Regions from separate parts of the Streptomyces sp. NPDC006174 genome, predicted to be linked through region 3. Evidence: riboswitches for the same ligand, from Rfam matches in the RefSeq annotation. Region 3 holds a riboswitch; each other region holds the start of a gene.

Region 1 (6,916 bases), on a different contig from region 3:
CAGCAGCGGCGTGCCCGAACCGTCGCGGCGCGGGTCCGGCTCCGGCAGCTTCGCCGGCGTGCCGTTCTTCTGCGCGGCGCGGGCCGGAGTGGCGCCCGCCCAGGCGAAGACCAGCACATCCTCACCCTTCAGGAACCGCTGGCAGCGCACACCGCCGGTCGCCCGGCCCTTGCGCGGATACTGGTCGAACGGCGTGAGCTTCGACGTCAGCACCGAGTCGTCCAGCGTCCCGTGCGAACCGGCCACCGTGAATACGATCGCGTCCGCCGCCGGGTCCACCGCCGCGAACGACAGCACCTCGGCCCCGGCCGCCAGCTTGACGCCCGCCATGCCTCCGGCGGCCCGTCCCTGCGGCCGCACCGAAGCGGCGGGATAGCGCAGCAACTGCGCGTCGGAGGTGATGAAGACCAGATCCTCCTCGCCCGTACGCAACTCGGTCGCGCCGACGATGCGGTCACCGTCCTTCAGGGTGATGACCTCCAACTCGTCCTTGTTGGCCGGATAGTCCGGCACGACGCGCTTCACCACGCCCTGGAGCGTGCCGATCGCCAGCCCGGGCGAGGCCTCGTCGAGCGTGGTGAGGCAGATGAGGTCCTCGTCCGCCTCCAGCGTGAGGAACTCCGAAATCATCGCCCCGCCCGAGAGGTTGGGCTCCGCGTGGGTGTTCGGCAGCTGCGGCAGGTCGATCACCGAGAGCCGCAGCAGCCGCCCGGTCGAGGTCACCGCTCCCACGTCGCCGCGCGCCGTCGCCGCGACCGCCGAGACGATCACGTCGTGCTTGGCCCGCCGGGCGTCCTCGGAGATCTCCACCGGCTGCGCGTTGGCCGTCCGCGCCAGCAGACCCGTCGACGAGAGCAGCACCCGGCACGGGTCGTCCGCGACCTCCAGCGGCACGGAGGCGATCTGCGAACCGGCCGACTCCAGCAGCACCGTGCGCCGGTCCGTGCCGAATTTCTTCGCCACCGCCGCCAGCTCCGTGGAGACCAGCTTCCGCAGCTCCGCGTCCGACTCCAGGATCGCGGTCAGCGCCTCGATCTCGCTGTTGAGCTTGTCGCGCTCGCTCTCCAGCTCGATCCGGTCGAAGCGGGTGAGCCGGCGCAGCGGGGTGTCCAGGATGTACTGCGTCTGGATCTCGCTCAGCGAGAAGTGCGCCATCAGGCGCTCCTTCGCCTGCGCCGAGTTGTCGCTGTCCCGGATGATCCGGATGACCTCGTCGATGTCGAGCAGGGCGACGATCAGACCCTCGACCAGGTGCAGCCGGTCGCGGCGCTTGGTGCGGCGGAACTCGCTGCGCCGGCGCACGACCTCGAAGCGGTGGTCGAGATAGACCTCCAGCAGCTCCTTGAGGCCGAGCGTGAGCGGCTGGCCGTCGACCAGTGCCACGTTGTTGATGCCGAAGGACTCCTCCATCGGCGTCAGCTTGTAGAGCTGCTCCAGCACCGCTTCCGGCACGAAGCCGTTCTTCACCTCGATGACCAGACGCAGGCCGTGCGCGCGGTCGGTGAGGTCCTTGACGTCCGCGATGCCCTGGAGCTTCTTCGCCGAGACCAGGTCCTTGATCTTGGCGATCACCTTCTCCGGGCCGACGGTGAAGGGCAGTTCGGTGACGACGAGGCCCTTGCGGCGGGCCGTCACGTTCTCCACGGCGACGGTGGCGCGGATCTTGAACGTGCCGCGGCCGTTCGTGTACGCGTCCTTGATGCCGCTCAGGCCGACGATGCGGCCGCCGGTCGGCAGGTCGGGGCCGGGGACGAAGCGCATCAGCGTCTCGATGTCGGCGCCCGGATGCTTGATCAGGTGGCGGGCGGCGGCGATGACCTCGCCGAGGTTGTGCGGAGGCATGTTGGTCGCCATGCCGACCGCGATGCCCGAGACGCCGTTGACCAGGAGGTTGGGATAGGCGGCCGGAAGGACGACCGGCTCGCGCTCCTGGCCGTCGTAGTTCGACTGGAAGTCGACCGTGTCCTCGTCGATCGCCTCCGTCATCAGCGAGGTGGCGTCGGCCATCCGGCACTCGGTGTACCGCATGGCGGCCGGCGGGTCGTCGTTGCCCAGCGAGCCGAAGTTGCCGTGGCCGTCGACGAGCGGCAGCCGCATCGAGAAGGGCTGCGCCATCCGCACCAGGGCGTCGTAGATCGACGCGTCACCGTGAGGGTGCAGCTTGCCCATGACCTCGCCGACGACGCGCGCGCACTTCACATAGCCGCGGTCGGGTCGCAGTCCCATCTCGTTCATCTGGGAGACGATGCGCCGGTGCACCGGCTTCATGCCGTCGCGGGCGTCGGGCAGGGCCCTGGAGTAGATCACCGAGTACGCGTACTCGAGGAAGGAGCCCTGCATTTCGTCGACGACGTCGATGTCGAGGATCTTCTCCTCGAAGTCGTCCGGCGGCGGGGTCTTCGTGCTACGGCGGGCCATCGCGGCTGCGACTCCTTCTCGGATTGACGGATTCTGATCGGACAACCTGGGGTACTGATGCGGACCATTGTGGACCTCCGCACTGACAACGCGGACCTCGACCCGTCCGAAGCCGTCCCGGGCGGCAGGGCCGGGGACACCATCGACGGAAACTTCCGCGGAACGGGAACTTCGCCAGGTGCCGGTGCGCTTGCTTAGAGTGGCAGGTCTGGCAGGAAGTACCGGTCAGGAAGTCCAGTATCGCGATCGAAGGGACGTACATGCCCATGGGTCACACGGCCACCGCACAGGCCGGCTCCGGCGGCCTGACAGCGACCGAGCACCGCCTGGCCAACGGCCTGCGTGTGGTGCTCTCCGAGGACCATCTGACCCCGGTCGCCGCGGTCTGCCTCTGGTACGACGTCGGTTCGCGCCACGAGGTCAAGGGACGCACCGGTCTGGCTCACCTCTTTGAGCACCTGATGTTCCAGGGCTCGGGACAGGTCAAGGGGAACGGCCACTTCGAGCTCGTCCAGGGAGCCGGCGGCTCGCTCAACGGGACGACCAGCTTCGAGCGGACCAACTACTTCGAGACCATGCCCACCCACCAGGTGGAGCTGGCCCTCTGGCTGGAGGCCGACCGTATGGGCTCCCTCCTCGCCGCGCTCGACGAGGAGTCCATGGAGAACCAGCGCGACGTCGTCAAGAACGAACGCCGCCAGCGCTACGACAACGTGCCCTACGGCACCGCGTTCGAGAAGCTCACCGCCCTCTCCTACCCCGAGGGCCACCCGTACCACCACACCCCGATCGGCTCCATGGCCGACCTGGACGCGGCAACCCTGGATGACGCCCGCGCGTTCTTCCGTACGTACTACGCGCCCAACAACGCGGTGCTGTCGATCGTCGGCGACATCGACCCGGAGCAGACCCTCGCCTGGGTCGAGAAGTACTTCGGCTCCATCCCGTCCCACGACGGCAAGCAGCCGCCGCGCGACGGCACCCTGCCCGAGATCATCGGCGAGCAGCTGCGCGAAGTGGTCCACGAGGAGGTCCCGGCGCGTGCGCTGATGGCCGCCTACCGCCTCCCGCACGACGGCACCCGCAACTGTGACGCGGCCGACCTGGCGCTCACCGTGCTCGGCGGCGGCGAGTCCTCGCGGCTGCACAACCGCCTGGTCCGCCGCGACCGTACGGCGGTGGCGGCGGGCTTCGGTCTGCTGCGGCTCGCCGGTGCGCCCTCGCTGGGCTGGCTGGACGTGAAGACCTCCGGCGGTGTCGAGGTGGAGACGATCGAGGCCGCCGTCGACGAGGAGCTGGCCCGGTTCGCCGAGGAAGGCCCGACGCCGGAGGAAATGGAGCGCGCGCAGGCCCAGTTGGAGCGCGAGTGGCTGGACCGGCTGGGCACGGTCGCGGGCCGCGCCGACGAACTGTGCCGTTACGCGGTCCTGTTCGGCGACCCGCAGCTCGCCCTGACCGCCGTGGGACGCGTCCTGGACATCACCGCGGACGAGGTGCGCGAGGCGGCCCGCGCGGCCCTGCGCCCCGACAACCGGGCGGTGCTGGTCTACGAGCCCATCGAGCCGGCCGAGGACGCCGAAGAGGCCACCGACGCGCCCGAGGGAGCGGACAAGTGAGCGACGCCGCCGTGACTGGAGTAGCCATGGAGTACCACCCGCAGCCGACCCCGGGCACCGCCCGCCCGTGGGCCTTCCCCGCCCCCGAGCGCGGCGCCCTGCCCAACGGGCTGACCGTGCTGCGCTGTCACCGCCCCGGCCAGCAGGTCGTGGCCGTGGAGATCGTCCTGGACGCGCCGCTGGACGCCGAGCCCGAGGGCTTGGACGGCGTGGCCACGATCATGTCGCGCGCGCTCTCCGAAGGCACCGACAAGCACAGCGCCGAGGAGTTCGCCGCCGAGCTGGAGCGGTGCGGCGCCACCTTGGACGCACACGCCGACCACCCCGGCGTCCGCGTCTCCCTGGAGGTCCCGGCCTCCCGGCTGGCCAAGGCGCTCGGCCTGGTCGCCGAGGCCCTCCGCGCCCCGGCCTTCGCCGAGAGTGAGATCGAGCGGCTCGTCGGCAACCGCCTCGACGAGATCCCGCACGAGCAGGCCAACCCGTCCCGGCGCGCCGCCAAGCAGCTCTCCAAGGAGCTCTTCCCGGCCACCGCCCGGATGTCCCGTCCGCGCCTGGGCACCGAGGAGACCGTGCGGCGGATCGACGCCGCCGCCGTGCGCGCCTTCTTCGACGCCCACATCCGCCCGGCCACCGCGACGGCCGTCATCGTCGGCGACCTCACCGGCATCGACCTGGACGCCCTGCTCGCCGACACCCTCGGCGACTGGTCGGGCAACACGGCCCAGGCCCGCCCGGTCGCGCCGATCACCGCCGACGACGCCGGCCGCGTGGTCATCGTCGACCGTCCCGGCGCGGTTCAGACCCAGCTGCTGATCGGCCGCATCGGCGCCGACCGCCACGAGCGCGTCTGGCCGGCCCAGGTGCTCGGCACCTACTGCCTGGGCGGCACGCTCACCTCTCGTCTGGACCGGGTGCTGCGCGAGGAGAAGGGCTACACCTACGGCGTACGCGCCTTCGCCCAGGTCCTGCGCTCGACCGGGCCCGAATCGGGCGGCGCGGCGATGCTCGCCATCAGCGGTTCGGTGGACACCGAGTCCACCGGTCCGGCGCTGGAGGACCTCTGGAAGGTCCTGCGGACGCTGGCCGCCGAAGGGCTGACCGACGCCGAGCGCGAGACGGCTGTGCAGAACCTGGTGGGCGTGGCCCCGCTGAAGTTCGAGACGGCCGCCTCGGTCGCCGGCACGCTGGCCGACCAGGTCGAGCAGCACCTGCCCGACGACTACCAGGCCCAGCTGTACGCCCGCCTCGCCGAGACGGGCACCGTGGAGGCGACCGCGGCCGTGGTCAACGCCTTCCCGGTGGACCGGCTGGTCACGGTCCTCGTCGGCGACGCGGCACAGATCGCGGAGCCGGTGAAGGCGCTCGGCATCGGAGAGGTGACCGTCGTCAGCGGCTGACACACCGTCGGCACACCAGGACGGAGAGGACCCCGGCGAGGAGCGATAAGCCGGAGTCCTCTCCTTTGTCCATTTAGGGCCCTTTGTCACATCGTGATGAGGTAACTCCCTCTACGCCCTGTGGGATGCACGACAAATCCCCCTGTCCGTTTGGTGACGGACAGCCGCCTTGTCTAGCGTCGGCCCGGCTGTCCGTCACCCGTACGCCGCATCCGCGGCGCCGGGCAGCCATCGCCGAGTCCCCGTCAGGCGCGAGCCTGGGGAGCCGGGGACCCACACGTAGTCCCTGGGGTGAATCGGAACCCCGTGCCGCGAACCGGCGCGGAGCTCCGTAGGAGACCTTCCTGCTCCGAACCCGTCAGCTAACCCGGTAGGCGAGAAGGAAGGAAAGGATCAGCCCCTCCATGGCGTTCACCCGTGCCACCGGGAAGCACCGTGCCCCGAGCCGCCTCAAGCGCCACGGCGCCCATGTCGCCGGCGTCGCGGCCCTGACCACGACCGGTGTCCTCGGCACCCTGGCCTCTCCGGCCGTCGCGGCCGACTCCGAGACCCCGAAGGTCGCCGAGACCGGACTCACCCAGGCCATCGCCCTCGACGCCACGATCGCCGAGCAGATCGAGGCCCAGGCCCAGGCGCAGCACCGGCAGGCCGAAGCCGTCGCCAAGGCGAAGGCCGAGGCGGCCGCCGAAGCCAGGGCCAAGGCCGCGAAGGCCGAGGCGAAGGCGGAGGCCCAGCGCAAGGCCGAGGCCCGCGCCGAGGAGATCCGCGAGGAGAAGGCCCGGGCCGCCCGCGCCGCCGAGCGCGCCCGCCTCAACGCCTTCCACCTCCCGGTCGTCGGCTCGTCCGTCACCACCGGCTACAAGTCCGGCGGCGCGCTCTGGTCCTCCGGCAGCCATTCCGGCGTGGACTTCCGTGCCGCCTCCGGCAGCTCCGTCGTCGCGGTCGGCGCCGGTACGGTCGTCGAGGCCGGCTGGGGCGGCGCGTACGGCAACAACATCGTGCTCCGGATGACGGACGGCACGTACACCCAGTACGGCCACCTCTCCTCGATCGGCGTCTCCGTCGGCCGGAGCGTCACCTCCGGCCAGCAGATCGGCCTCTCCGGCTCCACCGGCAACTCCACCGGCCCGCACCTCCACTTCGAGGCCCGGACCACTCCGGAGTACGGCTCCGACATGGACCCGGTCGGCTACCTGCGCTCGCACGGCGTCAACGTCTGACCCGACCGCGCACCACCGCTCCTCCCGAAGGCCCCGGACTTCCCGCCGGGGCCTTCGTGCGTGCGCCGGGAATGCCCGGACCGATCCCTTCCGCTCCCGGCCTTCGGCCAGAAGATATCTATCAATTCAGGTCTGCCATCGGAAATTGCGGAAGATTGCCATAGAGTCACGGAACACGCGTCGGCCGCCCGCGTTTCGCGGGGATGAAGGCGGAGGTTCGGACATGCGCATTCCCGCGCATTCGGTATGCACGGCAATCCGTGAC
Region 2 (6,916 bases), on a different contig from region 3:
GCCGGTTCGGGGCGGCGGACCGCGCCCGGGTGCTCGACGGGGCCCGACCGGTCGAGCTGAACAGGGTCTGGAGCGACAGCGAGTGTGGGTTGCTGGAGAAGGCCGAGGAGCCGCTTCTGAGGGGCGCCCGGCTCTGGCGCGGACCGCACACGGTGCCCGAGTACCTGGCCGTCGGCCCCGACCTCGTCGAGGAGTGGCGGCGGGCGGCCCGGCCGACCCGCCATCCGCGCGGCCACCTGCTGGTGCGCGCCGCGGTCGACCTCCACCGCTGTGGAGTCCCGCACGGGGCGATCTCCGAGGGCGTACTCCGCGGCGCGGAGGAGCTGTATCCGGACGCGTACGCGGCAGCCGAGGCCGAGTCATTCGGCGACGGGCTCGCCTGGGCCGCCGAACAGCGGTACGGCGTGAGCGGGCTGCTGGTTCCCGGGGACAAGGAGGGCACCTGGGGCGTCTTCGGCGCGCTGCTCGCCGATACGGTCGACCGGCCCGACGGCTGGCCGGTCCCGCTCGACCTGTGGATGTTCGCGCTCGAAACGGTGAGGACGGACGGCGCGCGCTGGACGGTCCGCTCCAACGCCCACACGCATCTGGTGGAGCGGGCCGAGGAGGACCCGATGGCCGCGGCGGTGCTCGGCGACATCAACGTCGCTCTCGGCGACCTGGAGACCGCCGAGTTCTGGTGCCGCAAGGCGGCGGACGCCGGCCACACCGAGGCGGCGGCGGCCGCGGGAGAGCTGATGGTCGCGCGCGATGCGGCGGCGGAGGCGATCTCGTACCTGGAACAGGCCGCCGAGGCGGGCATCGTACAGTCGCAGTTCTCCCTGGGCCTGCTGCTGATCGACCGCGCCAAGAGCTGGATGAACCGGGCGGCCGAGGCCGGCCACCCCCTGGCGGCCCGGGTGCTGCCCCGGCTCCACGCCGTGACGTACACCCCGCCCGATACCGTCAAGGAGTGACCGACACCCCCGCCTGTCCCCACACGCCTGACGCCCCCGAACTCTTCACCTGGGAGTTCGCCACCGACCCGTACCCCGCCTACGCCTGGCTCCGCGAGCACAGCCCCGTGCACCGGACCACGCTGCCCAGCGGCGTCGAGGCCTGGCTCGTGACGCGGTACGGGGATGCCAAGCAGGCGCTCGCGGACGCGCGGCTCTCCAAGGATCCGGCCAACCATGCCGGGTCCGCGGCGGCCAAGGGGAAGACGGGGATTCCGGGGGAGCGCAAGGCGGAGCTGATGACGCATCTGCTCAACATCGACCCGCCGGACCACACCCGGTTGCGCCGGCTCGTCTCCAAGGCGTTCACTCCGCGCCGGGTCGCGGAGTTCGCGCCCCGGGTGCAGGAGCTGACCGATCGGCTGATCGACGACTTCGTCGAGAAGGGAGAGGCGGACCTCATCCACGACTTCGCCTTCCCGCTCCCCATCTACGCCATCTGCGACCTGCTCGGCGTTCCGCGCGAGGACCAGGACGACTTCCGGGACTGGGCCGGCATGATGATCCGCCACGGTGGCGGGCCGCGCGGCGGAGTGGCCCGGTCGGTGAAGAAGATGCGCGGCTATCTCGCCGAACTCATCCATCGGAAGAGGGAGAACCCGGGTGACGACCTGATCTCCGGACTCATCCGGGCCAGCGACCACGGCGAGCACCTCACCGAGAACGAGGCCGCGGCGATGGCGTTCATCCTGCTGTTCGCCGGGTTCGAGACGACGGTGAACCTGATCGGGAACGGTACGTACGCTCTCCTCCGCCATCCCGAACAGCGCGCCCGGCTCGAAGAATCGCTGGCGGCGGGCGAGAGCGCGCTGCTGGCCACCGGGATCGAGGAGTTGCTCCGGTTCGACGGGCCGGTCGAGCTCGCGACCTGGCGGTACGCCACCGAGGCGCTGACGCTCGGCGGGCAGGAGATCGCGGCCGGGGATCCGGTGCTGGTGGTGCTGGCGGCGGCGGACCGGGATCCGGAGCGGTTCACGGATCCGGAGGCGCTCGACCTCTCACGGAGTGACAATCAGCATCTCGGTTACGGTCACGGCATCCACTACTGCCTGGGAGCACCGCTGGCCCGGCTGGAGGGTCAGGCTGCGGTGGCGACCCTGCTGAAACGCCTTCCTGGCCTGCGACTTGCGGTGGAACCCGCTGATTTGCGCTGGCGCGGCGGGCTCATCATGCGCGGACTGCGCACGTTGCCGGTCGAGTTCGAGCCGGGACATCGCCTTGAGGAAGGTGACACGCTGTCACCTCTGTGACTTTCACGTGATCTGCGCTGCATCGACTTGTGACATGCGTTCGAGTCCCGCTAGGTTCACGGTTCGACGCGTCGGCCGACCGTTCACCGTTGGCCCGTCCGTCACTTGCGTATCAGCTTCATGCACGCGCGTAACAGCTTCATGCTTCTCAGTTCATGCTTGTCAGTCGCACGGAAGGCAAACTCCATGGGCTCCGCGAACGGCAGACACCGCCGCCCTCGTCAGGCACCCGCCATCGTCGTCGCCGCAGGCGTGACCGGATCGGCCATCGCCATTCCGCTCCTCGGCGCGGCAGGCGCACACGCGGCCGACGCCACCACCTGGGACCGGGTCGCGGAGTGCGAGAGCGGCGGCATGTGGAGTGCCGACCTCGGCAACGGCTACTACGGCGGGCTCCAGTTCTCGCAGGAGACCTGGTCCGCGTACGGCGGCACCGCCTTCGCCGAGCGGGCCGACCTGGCCAGCCGTTCACAGCAGATCGCCGTCGCCGAGAAGGTCCTGGACGACAAGGGCCCGCAAGCGTGGCCGAGCTGCGCGGTGATCTCCGGCCTCGCGGTGGACGGCAGCCTGCCCGGTGTCGACCCCGGTACGGTCCCCTCCACCGACCCCACCAGCCCGACCACTCCCACGCCGGACCCGACGACCGCTCCGGCGGACGAAGTGGATGAAAAGGGCGGAGCGGAGGGTTCCGGCAAGACGGACTCCACCGGCAGGGCGGATGCGACGGACAAGGGTGAGAAGAACGGCGGCGGCGACGCACTGAACCCTTCCGCCGAGCCCTCCACGTCCCCGTCCGCCGGAAAGACCGGAACCCCCAGCTCTCCTGACGCCTCGCAGCCCTCCACCTCCACCCCCGACGCCTCGAAGGGCGCCGACCGCACCGGCGGCAAGCACCGGGGCGTTCCGGCCCCGGAGGAGACCGGCGCGGTGGGCCAGGAGGACGGTCCCCGCGAGTCCGGCCGGCACGCCTCACGCGGCGAGGGTGACGCGCGGGACGGCGGCGCGGTCGTCGACGGCGGCTACACCGTGCAGCCCGGCGACAACCTCTGGGCCATCGCCGACGCGCAGGAACTCCCGCAGGGCTGGACCGGCCTGTACGAGGCCAACAAGGACCTCCTCGGCTCCGACCCGGACCTGATCCTGCCCGGACAGAGCCTGGACCTCGGGCTGAACGAGGCCGGTCGGGAGACCGGCGAGCAGACCGGTCAGGCGGACGTCCAGGAGGGCTCCGAGGCGCCTGCCGCCAACTGATCGAATTCGGGAAAACACCCCGAAAACGCGGGTAGTTCAGAGGCCTATGTCCACTTATGCGTAAGTGAGACATGGGTCTCTTTGCTGCAACTGGCGTGTTGCGTCCGCCTGCTCGGCGTAGATCGCCTCCGACCTGCGGAAACGACCGGTCAGGGTGAGCAAGTAAGCGCCGATTGGGCCAGTATGTCCATCTTTGAATGTCGGGGTTGCCTGTGTTTACGGTCGGAACCGCTCGCACCGCGGGCCCCGTCGACCGTCACGCCGAATCCTGCCGTCGGTCGAAGGGAACAGACGCGTAAAGCGCCGTAGGCAGGAGCGGGGGACCCAGGTAGGCCGCCGGGTCCGTACAGCCTCTTCGAAGGGCAGTCCCTTCGAACTCGGGGACGTACGGGAACGGCTTGGGGTGAAGTCGCGCGCTAGGTCGCGCGACCGGGCAACTCATCAGCCCGAACCCGACAGCTCACCTCGTAGGCGTCGGTGAGGAGATCCGTTCCATGCTGCTGAACAGCAAGGGCAAGCACCGCCGCCCCTCGAAGACCGTCCGTCTCGCCACCCTCGCCGGTGTCGCCGGCGCCGCCGTGGCCGTCCCGCTGATGGGCGCGACCAACGCTTCCGCCGCCTCCGTCGAGACCTGGGACGCCGTCGCCCAGTGCGAGTCCGGCGGCAACTGGTCCATCAACACCGGCAACGGCTACTACGGCGGGCTGCAGTTCTCGCAGTCCAGCTGGGCCGCCGCCGGCGGTACGCAGTACGCCTCGCGCGCCGACCTGGCCTCCAAGGACCAGCAGATCGCCACCGCCGAGAAGCTCCTCGACATGCAGGGTCCGGGCGCCTGGGCCTGCGCCGGCGCCGGCGGCCTCACCAACGACGGTGTGGACCCGGGCGTGAGCACCGGCTCCGGCCAGTCCGCGAGCGAGCCCGAGCAGGCACAGCCCGAGCGCAAGGCCGAGCAGCCCACCACGCGCAGCGAGCAGCGCGAGGCTCCGAAGGCCGAGAGCTCCAAGAAGACCGTCACCACGCCGACCGGCGAGAAGGTCCAGAAGGGCGACGGCGAGTACAAGGTCAAGACCGGCGACACCCTGAGCAAGATCGCCGGCAAGGAAGGCGTCAAGGGCGGCTGGAGCAAGCTCTTCAAGCTCAACGACGACATCGTCAAGGACGCGAACCTGATCTTCCCGGGTCAGCAGCTCCACCTGAAGTAACAGCCGTCTCTCCTCCCCGGAGGGTGGGGGTCCGGCGGCACCCTCCCTCGCACGGCTCCCCGGCCCGGCGCGCTCTCCCCCCGTGCGCGCCGGGCCGGGGTCTTTTCCGTGCGAAGAACCCCTGCGGGCGAGGTGATGCGTTCACCTCTTGTCGCCAACACGTGTTACCAGTCAGTAGATTTCTAGAGATTTGTCCCGTGATGCTGACCCTTGGGTCCTTTTTCGTCCCAGGAGACGGGCGGTCGGCCGACTGACGCGGCCCGGCCGGTTAGGCTCGTGTCGCAAGGCCACAGTGACCCTGCACAACCAGCGTCATATCCCAGAAGGAGATGCCTCGTGCCGTCCATCGACGTCGTCGTAGCCAGGGAAATCCTCGACTCCCGGGGCAACCCCACGGTCGAGGTCGAGGTCGGCCTCGACGACGGCAGCACCGGCCGTGCTGCTGTTCCGTCCGGCGCCTCCACCGGTGCCTTCGAGGCCATCGAGCTTCGCGACGGTGACCCCAACCGCTACCTGGGCAAGGGCGTCGAGAAGGCCGTCCTCGCCGTCATCGAGCAGATCGGCCCGGAGCTCGTCGGGTACGACGCCACCGAGCAGCGCCTCATCGACCAGGCGATGTTCGACCTGGACGCCACCGAGAACAAGGCCTCGCTCGGCGCGAACGCCATCCTCGGTGTCTCGCTCGCCGTCGCGCACGCCGCCTCCGAGGCGTCCGACCTGCCGCTCTTCCGCTACCTCGGCGGCCCGAACGCGCACCTGCTGCCCGTTCCGATGATGAACATCCTGAACGGCGGTTCGCACGCCGACTCCAACGTGGACATCCAGGAGTTCATGATCGCGCCGATCGGTGCGGAGTCCTTCTCCGAGGCCCTGCGCTGGGGCGCGGAGATCTACCACACGCTGAAGAAGGTCCTCAAGACCAAGGGCCTGTCCACCGGTCTCGGCGACGAGGGCGGCTTCGCGCCGAACCTGGAGTCCAACCGCGCCGCCCTGGACCTCATCGTCGAGGCCATCAAGGAGGCCGGTTACGTCCCGGGCCGCGACATCGCGCTCGCGCTCGACGTCGCCGCGTCCGAGTTCTACAAGGACGGCGTCTACGAGTTCGAGGGCAAGTCCCGCTCGGCCGCCGAGATGACCGAGTACTACGAGGAGCTCGTCTCCGCGTACCCGCTGGTCTCCATCGAGGACCCGCTGTACGAGGACGACTGGGCCGGCTGGAAGGTCATCACCGACCGCATCGGCGCCAAGGTGCAGATCGTCGGCGACGACCTCTTCGTCACCAACCCCGAGCGCCTGGCCCGTGGCATCGAGGAGGGCTCCGCCAACGCCCTGCTCGTCAAGGTCAACCAGATCGGTTCGCTGACCGAGACCCTGGACGCCGTCGAGCTGGCCCAGCGCAACGGCTTCAAGTGCATGATGTCGCACCGCTCCGGCGAGACCGAGGACGTCACCATCGCCGACCTCGCCGTCGCCGTGAACTGCGGTCAGATCAAGACCGGCGCCCCGGCCCGCTCGGACCGCGTCGCCAAGTACAACCAGCTGCTGCGCATCGAGGAGATCCTCGACGACGCCGCGGTGTACGCGGGCCGCTCCGCCTTCCCGCGCTTCAAGGGCTGACCCGCAGCGTCAAGGGGGTAGCCTCCGTCCGTCCCCGCACTCGGTCCCGTACCGTGTGCGGGGACGGACGTGCGTAACGGGGAGGCGGGAGACATGGCCGGGAAGGACCGGGACCGGTTCTCCACCGCGACCAGGCTGCGACTGCTCGGCGAGCAGACCGCGGCCCGCGTGTACCGCTCCCAGAACCGCCGCCAGGCCCGCCGCTCCCGGCTCACCGGCCGGGCCGCGTTCCTGGCGCTGGTGGTCTGCTCCCTGGTGGTCGCGCTCGCCTACCCGATGCGTCAGTACGTCTCCCAGCGCGACGAGATCGCCGAGCAGGAGCGGCTCTCGCAGGAGGCGAAGGCGCGCACCGAGGAGCTGCGGGACGAGAAGGCGCGGCTCCAGGACGACGCGTACATCATGCGTCTGGCCCGCCAGCACCTCCATTACGTCCTCCCCGGCGAGACCGGCTTCACCGTGGCCGACCCCGACGCGGGGGAGGACCGCCGCGGAGAACCCGGCGCGAACCACCGCCCCTGGCACTCCAACGTCTGGGACGGCGTCGACAGCGCCGACCGCGACTGACGCACCCCCTCTTTCCCTCCGACGAGCTTTCGACGAG
Region 3 (6,916 bases):
CGACCAGGAGCACTTCCTCGGCGTCGAGCAGACCCGCGAACTCTTCAAGAAGGCCTTCGCCGGCGGCAACCGGGCCCGCTGGCGGCTCAACCACTCGCCGCTCTTCCTGGACTTCCTGGAAGGCAAAGCCGACTTCCCGTGCACCGCGTGGGCGATCCCCAACTACTCGCTCTTCGGCTGGCAGCGCCCGTGCTACCTGATGAGCGACGGCTACGTACCGACATACCGTCAGCTCATCGAGGAGACCGACTGGGAGAAGTACGGCCGGGGCAAGGACCCGCGCTGCGCCAACTGCATGGCGCACTGCGGCTACGAACCCACCGCCGTCCTCGCGACGATGGGATCGCTCAAGGAGTCGCTGCGCGCGGCACGGGAGAGCGTCGGCGGGAACCGGTGACGTCGTGACAGCGAGGGGGCCGGTGACGCCGGCCCCCTCGGGAAACGCAGCGAAGGAGACGAACGGGCGATGACGGACGGCGGGCCACAGGGCTTCGACCTGAAACGGCTCCTCGCGGAGCGCGGGCACGAGCGGTACGAGCTGCACGCGCGCCACCTCAACCACCAGCTGCCGCGCATGCTGCACACCATCGGCTTCGACAAGGTCTACGAGCGGGCCGAAGGCGCGTACTTCTGGGACGCGGACGGCGACGACTACCTGGACATGCTCGCCGGGTTCGGCGTGATGGGCATCGGCCGGCACCACCCGGTCGTCCGCCAGGCCCTGCACGACGTGCTCGACGCCCAGCTCGCCGACCTCACGCGCTTCGACTGCCAGCCGCTGCCCGGACTCCTCGCCGAGAAGCTGCTCGGCCACAGCCCGCACCTGGACCGGGTCTTCTTCGGCAACAGCGGTACGGAAGCGGTCGAGACGGCCCTGAAGTTCGCCCGGTACGCCACCGGCAAACCGCGCGTCCTCTACTGCACCCACGCCTTCCACGGGTTGACCACCGGCTCCCTCTCGGTCAACGGCGAGAGCGGCTTCAAGGACGGCTTCGCCCCGCTGCTGCCCGACACGCCGATCGCGCTCGGAGACCTGGACGCGCTGCGCCGGGAGCTGAAGCGCGGCGATGTCGCGGCCCTGGTCGTCGAGCCGATCCAGGGCAAGGGTGTGCACGCCGCGCCGCACGGCTTCCTCCGCGAGGCGCAGGAGCTGCTGCACCGGCACAAGGCGCTCCTGATCGCCGACGAGGTGCAGACCGGCCTCGGCAGGACCGGCGACTTCTACGCGTACCAGCACGAGGACGGTGTCGAGCCCGACCTCGTCTGCGTGGCCAAGGCGCTCTCCGGCGGCTACGTGCCGGTCGGCGCGACGCTCGGCAAGGAGTGGATCTTCCGCAAGGTCTACTCCTCGATGGACCGGGTCCTGGTCCACTCCGCCAGCTTCGGCTCCAACGCCCAGGCGATGGCGGCCGGGCTCGCGGTGCTCACGGTGATGGAGGACGAGGAGATCGTCGCCAACGCCCGGCGCACCGGCGACTCTCTGCGCGAGCGGCTTGCGGCGCTGGTGGACCGCTACGAGCTGCTGCACGAGGTGCGCGGACGCGGGTTGATGATCGGCATCGAGTTCGGCCGTCCGTCCTCGCTGAAGCTCCGCAGCCGCTGGGCCATGCTCCAGGCGGCCCGCAAGGGACTCTTCGCCCAGATGGTCGTGGTGCCGCTGCTCCAGAAGCACCGCATCCTCACCCAGGTCTCCGGCGACCACCTGGAGGTGATCAAGCTGATCCCGCCGCTGATCATCGGCGAGGCGGAGGTGGACCGCTTCGTGGCGGCGTTCACCGAGGTCATGGACGATGCGCACAGCGGCGGCGGCCTGATGTGGGACTTCGGCCGGACGCTGGTCAAGCAGGCGGTGGCCAACCGCTGAGCTTTTGCCTCCGAGGCAAGATATTTGCCCCGGAGGAAAGTTCCTGGCCCAATGGATCCATGAACCCTCCGGACGAAGGCGCGGCCGACGAGCTCCCCGGCGTCGCTCCCCGCCTGCGCGACCTGCGCCGAGGCCGCGGCCTCACCCTGGAGACCGCCGCCCAGCGGGCCGGACTCTCACCGGCCCACCTCTCCCGGCTGGAGACCGGCCGCCGGCAGCCCTCGCTGCCCATGCTGCTCGGCCTCGCCCGCATCTACGGTACGACGGTCTCCGAGCTGCTCGGCGAGAAGCCGCCCGAACGTGAGGCGGTCATCCGTGGCGGCGCCTTCGAGGGTGCCGAGGCCGACGGCTGGATGTACCGCCGGGCCGGCGGCTCCGGCCGCGCCATGCAGGCGTTGCGGGTCCGTGTCCCGTACGGCGCCCAAGGCGATCTGGTGCGGGTGCATCCCGGTGAGGAGTGGCTGTACGTCCTCGGCGGGCGGATGCGGGTCGCGCTGGGGGAGACCGTGCACGATCTGGACCCGGGCGACAGTGCCCACTTCGACTCGCTCACTCCGCACCGGATCGCGGCCCTGGACCGGGGCGGGGCGGAGCTGCTCTTCGTCCACTCGCTGCTGCAGAGCCCCGCGGCCGAGCTCTGCCTCGGCAACGCGCTCCACGCGCGCTGACTCCGGCGCCCTGCTCACCGCCGCGACTCTCCGTACCACCGGAGCCTTCGTACCCACCGGCCACGAGGCCGGCAGAGAGGACCGTCATGTCCGATTCCGAGCACTACGACCCGCTGACCCCGAGGCGCCCGAAGGCCACGACGGACTCACAGGAGCGCCGGATGCCGCGCGGCCTGGTGATCCGGCTCTTCGCCTACCTGGTGGTCGGCCACGTGATCGCGGCCTTCCTCTACCTGCTTTTCGTGGTGGCGGGCGCCGAGTAGCCGCTCAGTCCTGGTCGAGCAGGCGCTCGCGGAGTCGCTGCCGGGTCTCGGAGGAGACCTTCAGGCCCTCCGTCAGATAGCGGTCCGTCGAGCCCCACGTCTCGTCGATCGCCGCGAACGCCGCTTCGAGGTAGGAGGCCTGCGCACCGAAGAGCGGATTCAGCAGCTCCATCACCTCGGGGGACATGCCGGTCTCGGACATGTCCGTGCGCTTCACCTTGTACCGGCGGTGCGGATCGTTGGACTTGAGGTAGTCCGCCTCGATCGCCTCGCGCTCCACGCCCACCGCGAGCAGCGAGACCGCGATCGACAGGCCGGCGCGGTCCTTGCCCGCCGCACAGTGCATCAGAGCCGGCACGCTGTCCTCCGCCAGCGCGTGCAGGACACGGCTGTGCTCGGCGGTGCGGTCGACGATGGTCGAGCGGTACATGGTGATCATGCGCTCGGTGCCCTTGCCGTTGGCCAGGATCGAGCGCAGCTGCTCGATGTTCCCGTCGCGCACCAGCCGCCAGAACTCGGCGCCGTCGGCCGGGTCGGAGAGCGGAATGCTGACATTGCGGACACCGGTCAGCTCGATGTCGTACCCGTCGAGCTGGTGGTCGGCGGAGTTGCGGAAGTCGAAGACGGTGTGCAGTCCGAGCCCGCCGAGGAAGAGCGCGTCCTCGGCGGTGGCGTGCGCCAGGTGGCCGCTGCGGTAGAGCCGGCCGAAGGCGGTGCGCCGCCCGTCCGTGGTGGGAAGCCCACCCACATCGCGGAAGTTGCGGACTCCGGTCAGTGCGGTCTCGGTCGGCGGGACCTGCGGCACCTGCTGCGTCACGGTGGCTCCTGGAATCTCTGGCGTCGGCGCGGCTCTCCGGCGAGGGCGCTCCTGTGACGATACGACATCGGTTCACGGGGCAACCATCGGCAGGCTGACGGGGTGTCAGGAGCCGCGTGGACGGCATGTCCGTATTGGTGCATTTCGCAGAACATGCCCCGCTAATGGGGGAGATGGGAATCGGTAGGTGAGCGGGATCATATCCGTGACGGACGGTGGCGGCGGCGCCGAGGTGTTTTCCCGGGATCCGTAAGGAAAGCCAAGATCCGTAATCCACGGAGTGTGACGGGAAATCCGGAGCGAAATTGAATCGATGATTCCGGGGCGGAACCGACGGCTTGTTCCTGCCGTCCCGACTCGTTTACGGTCACCGTCAATCCGGACGGACCGCCTAATCCTGCCGCCGCCCGGAATTCGCACCCACCCACTCACGTGTGGCAGGAGCGGGGGAACCAGGTAAGCCGCCGGCCCGGAGCGATCCGGACCGGCTCGGGGTGAAGTCGCCAGCCGGCGACCGGGCATCTCCAGCCCGAACCCGACAGCTCACCTCGCAGGCGCCGGAGAGGAACTTCCCCATGCCCGCAAAGGGTAAGCACCGCCGTCCCAAGTCCGGTCCGATCCACCGCGGCGTCCTCGCCGCGGGCACCGGTGGCGCCGTACTCGCGCTCCCGCTGTTCGGCGCCACCGGCGCCCACGCCGCGGAGAAGGCGGCCCCCGCCGTCAAGCCCGCAGCCGCCTCGGCCGCCGCCGCCCAGTCCGCGAAGCAGGCCGCGCCCGCCACGGCGAAGGCCACCTCGAAGACGTACGCCGTAGTCTCCGGCGACCACCTCGCCAAGATCGCGGCCGAGCACCAGGTCAAGGGCGGCTGGCAGAAGCTGTACCAGGACAACCGCTCCACCGTCGGTGAGAACCCGAGCCTGATCTTCCCGGGCATGAAGCTGACCCTCGGCGCCAAGGCCTCCGGCACCGCCGCGCCTTCGGAGGCGAAGAAGTCCGCTCCGGCGCCCAAGGCCGCCGCGCCGAAGAAGGCCGAGCCGAAGAAGGCCGAGCCGGCCCCGAAGGCCGACACCGTCTCGGCCGACGAGTCCGACGCCGCCGCCGAGTCCGGCGCCTCCACGCAGAGCGGCTCCTCGCAGTCCACCGGCTCCGGCTGGACCGCGCCGCTCGACAACGCCAACGTCACCACCCAGTACCGCGCTTCCGGCTCCAGCTGGTCCAGCGGCTACCACACCGGCTCGGACTTCCAGGCCGCCTCCGGCACCCCCGTCAAGGCCATCGGCCCGGGCACCGTGGTCTCGGCCGGCTGGAGCGGTTCGTACGGCAACGAGGTCGTCATCCAGCACGAGGACGGCATGTACTCCCAGTACGCCCACCAGTCCTCGCTGAGCGTCTCCGCCGGCCAGACCGTCACCGGCGGCCAGCAGATCGGCCTCTCCGGCTCCACCGGAAACTCCACCGGCCCGCACCTCCACTTCGAGGTCCGCACCGGCCCGAGCTACGGATCCGACGTCGACCCGGTCGCCTACCTGCGGCAGCACGGCGTCTCCCTCTGATCCGAGGGCGAGAAGAAGTGAACGAGGGGCGGTGCGCGGCGGCGCACCGCCCCTCCACTTATTCCGGCTTTACCCAAATCTGACCGGGTGGTCTATGTCACCACCCGTCAACCCCGTATTACGGTCGCGTAGGTCACATTGAACGGTGCAGGATATGGGCTTGTGGCAGACGATTCGAGAACCCAGCAGCAGAACATCATCGGGTCGTACGCGGCGATCGGGGACAGTTTCACCGAGGGCGTCGGCGACCCAGGCCCCGACGGCACCTTCGTCGGCTGGGCGGACCGGTTCGCGGTTCTCCTCGCCGACCGGCTCCCGGCCCCCGGCGCGGCGACGAACCCGGGTGACCGGACCCGGCACGGCAATTTCCGTTACGCCAATCTCGCCGTACGCGGACGCCTCCTCGACCAGATCGTCGCGGAGCAGATCCCCCGGGCCAAGCAACTGGCCCCCGACCTGGTCAGCTTCTGTGCCGGCGGCAACGACATCATCCGGCCCGGCGCCGACCCCGACGATCTGGCCGAGCGCTTCGAGCGGGCCGTCGCCGACCTGACCGAGGCCGTCGGCACCGTCATGGTCACCACCGGTTTCGACACCCGGGGCGTTCCGGTGCTGCGCCACATGCGCGGCAAGATCGCCACGTACAACGTCCACCTGAGGGCCATCGCCGACCGCTACCAGTGCCCGGTGCTCGACCTGTGGTCGCTCCGCTCGGTCCAGGACCGGCGCGCCTGGGACGCCGACCGGCTCCACCTCTCGCCCGAGGGCCACACCCGCGTCGCGCTCCGCGCCGCCCAGGTCCTCGGCCACGAGGTGCCCGCCGACCCGGACCAGCCGTGGCCGCCGCAGGCCCAGCGCACGCCCTTCGACGCGCGGCGCGACAACGTTCAGTGGGCGCGGGAGTACCTGGTGCCGTGGATCGGCCGACGGCTGCGCGGCGAGTCGTCCGGCGATCACGTCGCGGCGAAGCGGCCGGACCTGCTGCCGCTGTAGCCGTCAGGGGCTGAGCAGCGGGAGCGTACGCCGGGACGGGCCCGGGACCACGGGTCCGTCCGGCGCCGGGCCCGCGCCGAGCCCCGCCGGTATCCGCTCCAGCACGCCGCCGGCGAACACGTCGTACAGCGGCAGCGTCTCCAGGTGCACGTAACCGATGTGGCAGTCGCACACGGCGAGCGGACAGGCCCGCGGACCGAGCGCCCGGCGGTAGCCGCCGTCGTAGAGGTTGCCCAGCTCCGCCTCGACGAAGTGGCAGCGCCGCACCGTCCCCTCGCCGTCCACCGAGATCACCGACTCGCCCGTCCGGCACGGCAGCCCGGCCGAGCGGTGCGGATGGCGGCTGTACGGAAAGAGCGGGTCCAGCTCCGTCCACCGCTCCGCCTCCTCATCGGTGTACGTCCGCCCCTCGGCCGCGTTCACCCAGAGGTACACCTCCGCCGGCAGCGCCGCCCGCAGCCGCCGCGCCTCGTCGAGGTGCTCGTCGAACCCGACCACGCCGACGCTGAAGCGGATGCCGCGCGCGGACAGCTCACGGCACTTCCCGAGGAACCGCTCGTACGGTGTCTGTCCCGGGTGGTACGTGCACCAGAGCGCGATCCGCTCCGGATCGGCGTCCGCCAGCCAGGTGGTGCGGCCGCTGAGGTTCGTCTGGATGGCGACCCGGCCGATGTGCGGAAGGTGCGACAGCTCGGTCAGCGCACGCCGGTACCAGGAGCGCACCAGACCCTCGCCCCACGGCGTGAACAGCACGGAGA

The links. A riboswitch is a leader RNA that binds a small molecule or an ion and turns the genes downstream of it on or off. The one in region 3 is predicted to bind cyclic di-AMP.
Region 1: it holds a riboswitch for cyclic di-AMP, as region 3 does, so the genes downstream of both, ABZ267_RS24680 (M23 family metallopeptidase) here and ABZ267_RS28645 (LysM peptidoglycan-binding domain-containing M23 family metallopeptidase) in region 3, are expected to answer to the same signal.
Region 2: it holds a riboswitch for cyclic di-AMP, as region 3 does, so the genes downstream of both, ABZ267_RS17350 (transglycosylase family protein) here and ABZ267_RS28645 (LysM peptidoglycan-binding domain-containing M23 family metallopeptidase) in region 3, are expected to answer to the same signal.

Annotation. Positions count from the first base shown of each region.
Region 1 covers NZ_JBEXTJ010000011.1:162,610-169,525, reverse strand. The annotation lists gene ABZ267_RS24695 (DNA topoisomerase IV subunit A) at 1-2,418, opposite strand, end outside; gene ABZ267_RS24690 (pitrilysin family protein) at 2,679-4,034, shown strand; gene ABZ267_RS24685 (pitrilysin family protein) at 4,061-5,431, shown strand; cyclic di-AMP (ydaO/yuaA leader) riboswitch at 5,654-5,822, shown strand; gene ABZ267_RS24680 (M23 family metallopeptidase) at 5,836-6,651, shown strand; gene ABZ267_RS24675 (GntR family transcriptional regulator) at 6,875-6,916, shown strand, end outside.
Region 2 covers NZ_JBEXTJ010000007.1:94,494-101,409, reverse strand. The annotation lists gene ABZ267_RS17365 (sel1 repeat family protein) at 1-956, shown strand, start outside; gene ABZ267_RS17360 (cytochrome P450) at 953-2,245, shown strand; gene ABZ267_RS17355 (transglycosylase family protein) at 2,432-3,496, shown strand; cyclic di-AMP (ydaO/yuaA leader) riboswitch at 3,788-3,985, shown strand; gene ABZ267_RS17350 (transglycosylase family protein) at 3,991-4,698, shown strand; gene eno (phosphopyruvate hydratase) at 5,035-6,315, shown strand; gene ABZ267_RS17340 (septum formation initiator family protein) at 6,409-6,879, shown strand.
Region 3 covers NZ_JBEXTJ010000015.1:69,584-76,499, reverse strand. The annotation lists gene hpnH (adenosyl-hopene transferase HpnH) at 1-397, shown strand, start outside; gene ABZ267_RS28665 (aspartate aminotransferase family protein) at 467-1,864, shown strand; gene ABZ267_RS28660 (XRE family transcriptional regulator) at 1,924-2,532, shown strand; gene ABZ267_RS28655 (DUF6126 family protein) at 2,619-2,795, shown strand; gene ABZ267_RS28650 (tyrosine-protein phosphatase) at 2,800-3,612, opposite strand; cyclic di-AMP (ydaO/yuaA leader) riboswitch at 4,024-4,184, shown strand; gene ABZ267_RS28645 (LysM peptidoglycan-binding domain-containing M23 family metallopeptidase) at 4,188-5,165, shown strand; gene ABZ267_RS28640 (SGNH/GDSL hydrolase family protein) at 5,328-6,158, shown strand; gene ABZ267_RS28635 (STM4011 family radical SAM protein) at 6,162-6,916, opposite strand, start outside.